DNA from 2 places in the Micromonospora sp. NPDC049359 genome. Region 1 is predicted to be linked to the other one. Evidence: riboswitches for the same ligand, from Rfam matches in the RefSeq annotation. Region 1 holds a riboswitch; the other holds the start of a gene.
The links. A riboswitch is a leader RNA that binds a small molecule or an ion and turns the genes downstream of it on or off. The one in region 1 is predicted to bind S-adenosylmethionine.
Positions count from the first base shown of each region.

Region 2: another riboswitch for S-adenosylmethionine. It lies ahead of ACIBTX_RS08100 (ABC transporter substrate-binding protein); the one in region 1 lies ahead of ACIBTX_RS12215 (aminotransferase class V-fold PLP-dependent enzyme).

Region 1 covers NZ_JBITMW010000004.1:222,204-226,609, forward strand. The annotation lists gene ACIBTX_RS12200 (co-chaperone GroES) at 1-319, shown strand, start outside; gene ACIBTX_RS12205 (hypothetical protein) at 404-571, shown strand; gene ACIBTX_RS12210 (PrsW family intramembrane metalloprotease) at 608-2,089, opposite strand; SAM riboswitch class IV at 2,113-2,233, shown strand; gene ACIBTX_RS12215 (aminotransferase class V-fold PLP-dependent enzyme) at 2,313-3,548, shown strand; gene ACIBTX_RS12220 (FUSC family protein) at 3,558-4,406, opposite strand, start outside.
Region 2 covers NZ_JBITMW010000002.1:420,349-424,754, reverse strand. The annotation lists gene ACIBTX_RS08115 (hypothetical protein) at 1-221, shown strand, start outside; gene ACIBTX_RS08110 (amino acid ABC transporter ATP-binding protein) at 231-965, opposite strand; gene ACIBTX_RS08105 (amino acid ABC transporter permease) at 962-1,735, opposite strand; gene ACIBTX_RS08100 (ABC transporter substrate-binding protein) at 1,781-2,530, opposite strand; SAM riboswitch class IV at 2,938-3,049, opposite strand; gene ACIBTX_RS08095 (amino acid transporter) at 3,136-4,406, opposite strand, start outside.

The DNA.
Region 1 (4,406 bases):
CGACTCCGGCCTGCCGATCCGCCTGCTGCACGACCGCGTGCTGGTGCGGATGGAGGGCAGCGAGGGCGAGCGTCGCTCCACCGCAGGAATCGTCATCCCGGCGACCGCAGCGGTCGGCAAGCGCCTCGCGTGGGCCACCGCCGTGGGTGTGGGGCCGAACGTCCGCGCCATCGTCTCCGGCGACCGGGTGCTCTTCGACCCCGACGACCGCTCCGAGGTCGAGCTGCACGGCCGCGGGTACGTGCTGCTACGCGAGCGCGACGTGCACGCCGTGGCCGCCGAGCGGATCGAGAACGACCCCACCGGCCTCTACCTGTAGCCGCCCCGCCCCGGGCCCGACCGCTTCGTTTGTCGGACCGTACGACGGGAAGCCAGCCGGCGACCGTTGCCCTGGGGAGGGACGATGCCGGTATTCGTGAAGAAACTGCTGACCTGGGGCAGCGTCGCGTTCCTGATCTACTTCATGGCGTTCCGGCCGGACGGCGCGGCGCAGTTGTTCAAGGGGATCGGGGCGGCGTTGATCGCCATGGCCCAGGGACTCGGCGACTTCCTCACCACCCTGATGACCTGACCCCGCCGGCCGCGCCGCGAGACCGCCCGCCCGCGCTCAGGCGTTACCGGGCGGCCACGGCGCGGCGGGGCGCAGGCCGTGCCAACCGGGCGGCGGATAGTTGCCGACCGGGGGCGGCGGGGCGAGCACCACCGGAATGGGCACCACCGGCTCGTCGGGCGCGGACACCGATCGCTGCGTGCCGTCCGGAAAGCGCAGGTGGTACTGGCTACCGTCCCAGACACCGACCGGGGCCTGCGGGTCGCGGCCCACGAAGTACGACCGGTACGCGGTGATCGCCTCCAGGAGCTGCCGCTCCTCGACGGCGGTCCGTTCCCGGTCGGACGGCTTACGGTCCAGACCGCGCAGCGTCCCGTCCCGCAGCAGGGCCAGCCGGGTCGCGGCGAGCTGGTACCCGCGCATGGCACGCGCACCGGCGTCGCCGCCGACGCGGCGTGCCCAGCTCCGGGCGGCGTGCCGACGACCCAGGCTGCTCAGGGCGGCCACCTCCGGTGGGCTCAACCAGCCGGCGCGTACGTAGTCCGGCAGCGTCCGTTCGGTGAGCCGCCCTTCCCAGGCGCGCAGCCACACGGCCAGCCCGACCACGCCGAAGAACACCGGCACCATCAGGCCCAGGAAGCCGTACAGCATGATCACGGCCTCGCCGGTGGCCTGGGTAAGCGTCGGCAGCAGGTTCCACGTGCCGTGCAGCATCATCGCGAGCAGCAGGCCGGCGATCGGGGCCAGCACCCGGACCCGCCGGTCGGCGCTCCGGGAGGCCACGCCGAGCCCCACGCCGGTCATCGAGGTGAAGAGGGGATGGGCGAACCCGAACAGGAGGATCCGCACGATGAAGATGGCGATCACCTGTTGGGTGCCGGTCGCCGGGCCGTACCGGTCGGCACCGGCCGCGTAGCCGTACCCGCCCAGGTAGAGGATGTTCTCCACCATGGCGAAGCCGACCGCGGAGAGCCCGCAGTAGACCAGGCCGTCGGTGATCCCGGACCACTCCCGGCGGCGGAACACCAGCAGCAGGATCGGGCCGAGCGCCTTGGTCAACTCCTCGATGAACGGCGCCACCAGTACGCCGGTCAGCGCGTCCGGCAGCCCCCAGTCGGCGAATCGTCCGGCGGCGAACTCGTTCACGTTCAGCGAGGCGGCGGTGGAGACGAACGCCCCCCAGGCGAAGCAGAAGACCAGGTATTTCAGGGGTTCCGGTTCGTACCGGTCGAGCCAGAGGAAGCAGGCGACCAGCACCGGCACCGGCAGGATCGCGGCGCCCACCCCGATGAGCAGCGCGTCGAGGCCGAGCGACTGACCGAGGCGGACGACCATGAAGACCGCGCACGCGGCGATGAGCAGCACCACCCCGGCCAGCACCAGGAACCGCAGCCAGCCGAAGCGGCGCGGCGGCATCCCGGGTGACGTGCCGGCGGGCGGAACCGCGGGCGGGTGCGGCGGCGACGGCAGGGGTGCACCGGGCGGGGTGTCGGCCATGCGGTCAGCGTAGCCATCCCCCGCCGGCTGGTCCGGTCGCATCCACAGCCGCTATGCTGCCGGCAGGTCACGAGCGCCAGCGTCAAGCCCCGGCTTGCTGGCCGGCAACCCTCGTCGAGTTCGCGGTGGGGTGCCCCGGGTGATGACCGGGCCCAGCCCGATCGGCGTGCTGGGCAAGCGCGGACCCCGTCCCGATGCCATACCCGGGGTCCCTGACCCCGGAGGTTCCGGCGTGTCCGTCACCCTCGTACCCTCGCTGCCCAGCCTGCCCGCTCTCGCGTCCCCGCCGTCGGCGGCGCTCGACGTGCTCGGCGTGCCCGGCGAGATCAACTTCGACTACGCGGCCACCGCGCCGTGCGCGCGGGCCGCGGCCGACGCGGTCACCGAACTGCTGCCCTGGTACGCCAGCGTGCACCGGGGCGCGGGAGCGCTGTCGCGGCGCTGCACGCTGGCCTACGAGCGGGCCCGGCAGACCGTCGGCGACTTCCTCGGCGCGGGCGCCGATGACCACGTGGTCTTCACCCGCAACACCACGGACGCGCTCAACCTGCTGGCCCGGTCGTTGCCGGCCGGCACGACGGTGGTCACCTTCGCCGGTGAGCACCACGCGAACCTGCTGCCCTGGCCGCGCGGCTCGGTACGCCTGCCGGTACCCGCCAACCCGGCCGGGGCGGTACGCGATCTCGCCGCCGCGCTGACCGAACTGCGCCGCGACAGCAACCCCGCGCTGCCGGTGCTGGTCGCGGTGACCGGGGCGAGCAACGTGACCGGTGAGCTGTGGCCGGTCGCCGAACTGGCCCGGGTGGCCCACCGGCACGGCGCCCGGATCGTCCTCGACGCGGCGCAGCTCGCCCCGCACGTCCCGGTCGACAGGCGCACGCTCGACGTGGACTACCTGGCCGTCTCCGGCCACAAGCTGTACGCCCCGTTCGGCGCGGGTGTGCTCGTCGGCCGGGCGGACTGGCTGGACGCGGCCCCGCCGTACCTCGCCGGTGGAGGGGCCACCAGCCACGTCGGGCCGGCCACCCACGACGTGACCTGGACGACCGGTCCGGCCCGGCACGAGGGCGGCACCCCCAACCTGCTCGGCGCGGTGGCGCTGGCGGCGGTGTGCGCGGCGTTGACCGACGCCGACCGGGTCGCGCTCGCCGCCCGCGAGCAGGCGTTGCTGGCCCGGCTCCGCGCCGGCCTCGCGGCCCTGCCGCACGTCGTGGAGTTGCGGACCTTCGGCCCGGACGCGCCCCGGGTCGGCATCGTGTCGTTCGTGGTCGCCGGCCAGGACTCGGCCACGGTGGCCGCCCGGCTCGCCGCCGAGCACCACATCGGCGTACGGGACGGGTTGTTCTGCGCCCACCCGCTGGCCCGGCGGCTGCTCGACGAGGCTGCCTCGCGTACCGGCCGGCGGGATCTGCCGCCGACCGCGCTGCGTGCCAGCATCGGTCTGGGCAGCACCGCCGCCCAGGTGGACCGGCTCCTTGCGGCGCTCGCCGAGCTGGCCTGAGGCGCGTTCTCAGCCGACTGGCGGGGCGGTGGGTGGCTTCGGCGCGTCGCCCGGCTCGGCGGGCTCACCCACCGGCCGCTCCTGGTCCCCGAAGGAGGTGCGGATGCAGCGGTTCGCCTCCTCCTGCTCGATGCCGGAGGCCACCAGCAGGTCACTGGCCGTGGTGCGGATCTGGGCGATCACGACGCTGCCGGAGAAGCCCACCCCCTCCCCGTACGCGCGGCCGGCCTCGCTGACGGCCCGCAGCGACCGCTCCCGCGCCTTCTGCGGCTCCTCCCCCGCCGCGAACTCGTGTTTGAGCAGCCGGACCGACTCGGCGAGGTGGCCGATCGCGTCCGGCATGGGGTCGGGCACCGGCTCGTCGTCCTCGATCAGGGTGACGGACCGGCGGATCAGGGTGCCGGAGTTGCGCATCGCCCGGTCGATCGGGTCGGCCGCCTCCGCGTAGTGGACGAGTTCGTCCCGGCGGTGCCAGCGGGCCGGCGACAGGGTGGCGGTCTCCTTGGCGCCCTCGATCGCCTCGCTCAGGGTGGCCAGCTCGTCCTTGTTGTTGCGCAGCCGTTCCAGCGCCCGCTGGATGGTGGCGCGGTCCCCGGAGCGCAGGCCGTCGGCGGTGGCGTCGAGCTGCGCCGCGAGCAGGTCCAGCGCCGGCCGGGCGGCCCGGTTGATCACCCGGAGCGGGTTCAACGGCAGCAGCACCGCCGTCACCAGCAACGCGACGCCGCCGCCGAGGAACGCGTCGACGAAGCGGGGGATCTCCAGATTCTGGGTGGACGGGCTCAGCGTCACGATCAGCACCGCCGTGGCCGCCGCCTGGATGACGATGGCCACGCTCGCCCCGGCGAAGATGGTGAGCAG
Region 2 (4,406 bases), on a different contig from region 1:
TGGCCGCCTACCTCCAGGCGTTGCGGCGCGAGGGTGACCTGCTCGCGCGCCCGCACAAGGTGCTCGACCGGCGTCGCCGCAAGGCGTTGTCGCTCGCGTTCGGCGGGCTGGACGACGAGGAGCTGCACCTGTGGGCGTCGGTGGCCTACCGCAACGCCATCCTGGAACTGCTCGGCGACCTGCAGGCGTTCGCCGCGCACCTGCGCCACCAGGCTGGCTGAGCGGTCTCCTCAGAGCACCTGGGCGAGGAAGCTTCGCAGCCGGGGATGCTCGGCCCCCTCGAAGATCCGCTCCGGCGGGCCGGCCTCCAGCACCACGCCCCGGTCCATGAAGGCCACGGTGTCGGCGACCTGCCGGGCGAAGCCCATCTCGTGGGTGACCACCACCATGGTCATTCCGGCGGCGGACAGGTCGGCCATCACCCCGAGGACCCCCTTGACCAGCTCCGGGTCGAGCGCCGAGGTGGCCTCGTCGAAGAGCATCACCTCGGGTCGCAGCGCCAGCGCCCGGGCGATCGCCACCCGCTGCTGCTGACCGCCGGAGAGCTGCGCGGGCCGGGCGTCGGCCTTGCCGGCGAGCCCCACCAGCTCCAACTGCGCGCGGGCGACCTGGACCGCCTCGTCCTGGCCGAGCTTGCGCAGTCGGCGCAGCGCCAGCGTGACGTTGCGCAGCACGCTCAGGTGCGGAAAGAGGTTGAACTGCTGGAACACCATGCCGACCCGCTGGCGTAGCGCGTCCGGGTCGTCCCGCAGCACGCTGCGTCCGTCCAGCAGCACGTCGCCGCGGTCGGGTTCGATGAGGCGGTTGAGCGTACGCAGCAGGGTGGACTTGCCCGAACCGGACGGTCCGATCACGCAGGCCGTCGCGCCGCGGGGCACGGTCAGGTCGACGCCGCGCAGCACGCGGTTCGGCCCGAAGGCCAGGTGGACGTCGCGCGCCTGCACGCTCACCGAGGTCGTGGTCATCGCCGGTCTCCCTGCGTCGTGGCGGGCAGCGCCGTGTCGTCGTCCTCGTCGTCCGGCGCGGTGGCCGGGCGGCCGTGGCGCAGCCGCCGGTCGATCCAGTTGACGAGGTGGGTCAGCGGGACGGTCAACGCCAGGTAGAACAGGCCCGCCAGCAGCAGCGCGGATTCGTTCCCGGTGGTGGCCGCGTAGTCCTGCCCGATCCGGAACAGCTCGCGCTGGCTGGCCACCAGGCCGAGGAAGTACACCAGACTGGAGTCCTTGATCAGCGCGATGAGCTGGTTGACCCAGGCGGGCAGCACCCGCCGGATGCCCTGCGGGATGATCACCAGCCGCATCGCGTCGGCCCAGGAGAAGCCGAGCGCCCGGGCGCCCTCCAGTTGGGCGGCCTCCACCGACTGGATGCCGGAGCGGAAGATCTCCCCGATGTACGCGGCGGCGATCAGCGACAGCGCGAGGATGCCCAGCGGGTACGGTTCCGGTCCCCAGACCCGCATGCCCAGCGGCGCCAACCCGACGCCGATCAGCAGGATCGTCGCCGCGGCCGGCAGCCCTCGGAACACGTCCGTGTAGACGCGCGCCGGCCAGCGTAGCCACCGACTGCGGGAGATGCCGGCCACGGCCAGCAGCAGACCCAGCACCGTGCCGAGCAGGGCGGCGGAGACCGCCAGGATCAGCGTGTTGGGCAGCCCGACGGTCAGCATCTCGGGCAACGCCTCGCGCATCGCGTCGACGTCGAAGAACGTTTCCCAGAGGGTGCTCAACGGATCCATCGTTCGCCTCTCCTGCCGCCCTGCTCGCTCGTCACCGCCGGCCGCTCAGGAGGCGGCCGACGCGGACGCCGACGGTTGCGCCGACCCGGACGCGGACGGGGCTGTCGCCTTGCCGCTGCCCGGCTTGAAGTCCGCCGGGATCGGCCGGCCCGGGTAGTACTGCGCCTGCAACCGGCTCCAGGTGCCGTCGGCGATGACCTCGTCGAGGGCCTTGTTCAGCGCCTCGCGCAGCTTGTCGCTGCCCTTGGCGACGGCGTACGCGGTCGGCGCCGGGCTGAGCTGCTTGGCCGCCACGGTGATCTTGCCGTTGCTGTCGGCGGCGGACTTCTCGCCGATCTCGGCCGGTGCGATCCAGGCGTCGGCCGTGCCCGCCTTGAGCTGGTTGATCGCGCCGTTGTAGTCCGGCACGCGGACCGGGTCGAGCTGCTTGCCGGTGGCGTAGTCGTCCTGGACGGTGCCCTGCACCACCACGACACGCTCGCCGGTGAGCTGGTCGAATCCCTTGATCGGCGAGCCGGCCGGCACGTCCAGCCCGAAGTAGCCGAAGTCGTACCCGTTGCCGAAGTCGACGGTCTTCTTGCGCGCCTCCGTGATGGTGATCGAGGAGCTTCCGACGTCGAACTTGTGGTTGTTGACCTGGGAGAGCAGCGCGGAGAAGTCGGTGCCGACGAACTCCACCTTCAGGCCGAGCTTGCCGGCCACGGCGGTCAGCAGGTCGTTGTCGAAGCCGGTGAACTTGCCGTCCTTGAGGTACACGTTGGGCGGGGCGTCGGTCAGCGTGCCGGCCCGCAGCACACCCGGCTGCGCCAGACCGTACGGGTTCCCGCCGCCACTTTCCGAAGAGTCACCTCCACCCGAGCAAGCACCCAGCAAACCAACGGTCAACAAAGAAACCCCAACAGCAACAAAACGAGAAGAAATACGCATAACTAACTCCAAAGGGATGCGTCGATCCCGTCGATCATGAAGTTATTGCCGCGACACGCCGGTCAGGCGGGCAACAACTTCATGATCGACGCGAAGAAGGGTGGGGCGGGGTGGGGAGGGGTCAGCGCTTTAGGCGGCGGTACACGCCGCGCTGCGCATTCGCATCAGGTCCACGTGGCGGCGCCGGGTCAGGGCCGGCGTACGCCGGACGGCCGGTGGCGTGGGGCTGAGGATGTGCATGCGGTCTCCCGGGTCTTGGTGCTGACCTGGGTGCCAGGCCACGCTTGCACCGACGTCCCGCCGGTGCCTGGTCTTCACCCGGGGCACCCCACCGCGGAGGAGGGTTGCCGGCCAGCGAGCCGGGGCTTCGCGCTGGCACTCATGACCTGCGCCGAGGCTAGCAGCAGCCACCGGTCGGTCGTCCAGCCGATATGACCACCCTCACCGGCCGCGACCCGCGCTCGGCGAGCCGGTCAGCCGGCGTGCACGTGGGGCCGGCGCGTCCGGTCCGGCTCCTGGCGGCGCAGGATCTCCCGGGTGACCGAGACGATCTCGCCCTGCCCGAACGCCAGGTAACGCAGCACGTTGCGGGCCGGGCCGCCCTCGGTCCACTCGAAGTAGATGTGGGGGCGGCGCGTGCTGCGGTCGCGGATCTCCAACAGCAGCGCGGCCAGCGCGTTGGGCACCGAGGAGCTGGCCAGGCTGAGCACCGGGAAACGGTCGTGCGCCACGCTGCCGCGTACCAGCAACCCCGTCTCGAAGTCCGACGGATCGGTGACCCGGACCTCGACGAAGATCACGTCGCTGTCGTCGGGGAAGTCGTTGTCCGCCATGGTCTGGGCCAGCTTGTCGCGGTACTCCGCGAGGTCGCGGCGCTCCGGCTCGTGCGCGACCAGGCGGATGCGACGTCCGGAGCGCTCGTCGATCATCGCGCTCGCCAGCTCGTCGAGCTGGACGCGGTCGACCCGCAGCTCGAACGCCCGCGACACCCGCGACAGCGCCGACACCAGGATCATCGCGCCGATGAAGCAGGCGGCGATCTTCACGCCGTCGGGCCGCTCTGCCACGTTCGCCACGGTGGTGTAGACGAACGCCACCGTGATGACCCCGAACGCGACCGCGCGACCGCGCTGACGCCGCCGCCGCGCCGCGAGCGTCACGGCCGTCGCCGCCGAGGTGATCAACACCAGAACCCCGGTGGCGTACGCGCCGCCCTGCGCGTCGACGCTGGCGGAGAAAATGATCGTGATGAGGAACGCCACGCCGGTGAACACCAGGACCAGCGGCCGGACCGCGCGAGCCCACGTCGGCGCCATGCCGTAGCGGGGCAGATACCGGGGTACGAGGTTCAGCAGCCCGGCCATCGCGGACGCCCCCGCGAACCAGAGGATCGCGATGGTGGAGAGGTCGTAGACGGTGCCGAACACCCCGCCGAGATGCTGGTGGGCCAGGTAGGCCAGTGCCCGGCCGTTGGCGGCCCCGCCCGGCCGGAAGGCCTCGGGCGGGATCAGCACGGTGGTGGTCACGCTGCTGGTGATCAGGAAGACGCTCATCGTCGCGGCGGCCGTGGTGAGCAGCCGCCGCGCGCCCCGGATGCGGCCCAACGGCCGGTCCTCCGAGTCTTGGCGGTCCCCTCGGATGTGCGGCATCACCGCCACCCCGGTCTCGAAACCGGACAGACCCAGCGCCAGCTTCGGGAACACGAGCAGGGACAGCCCGACCACCAGCAGGGGATCCCCGTGTC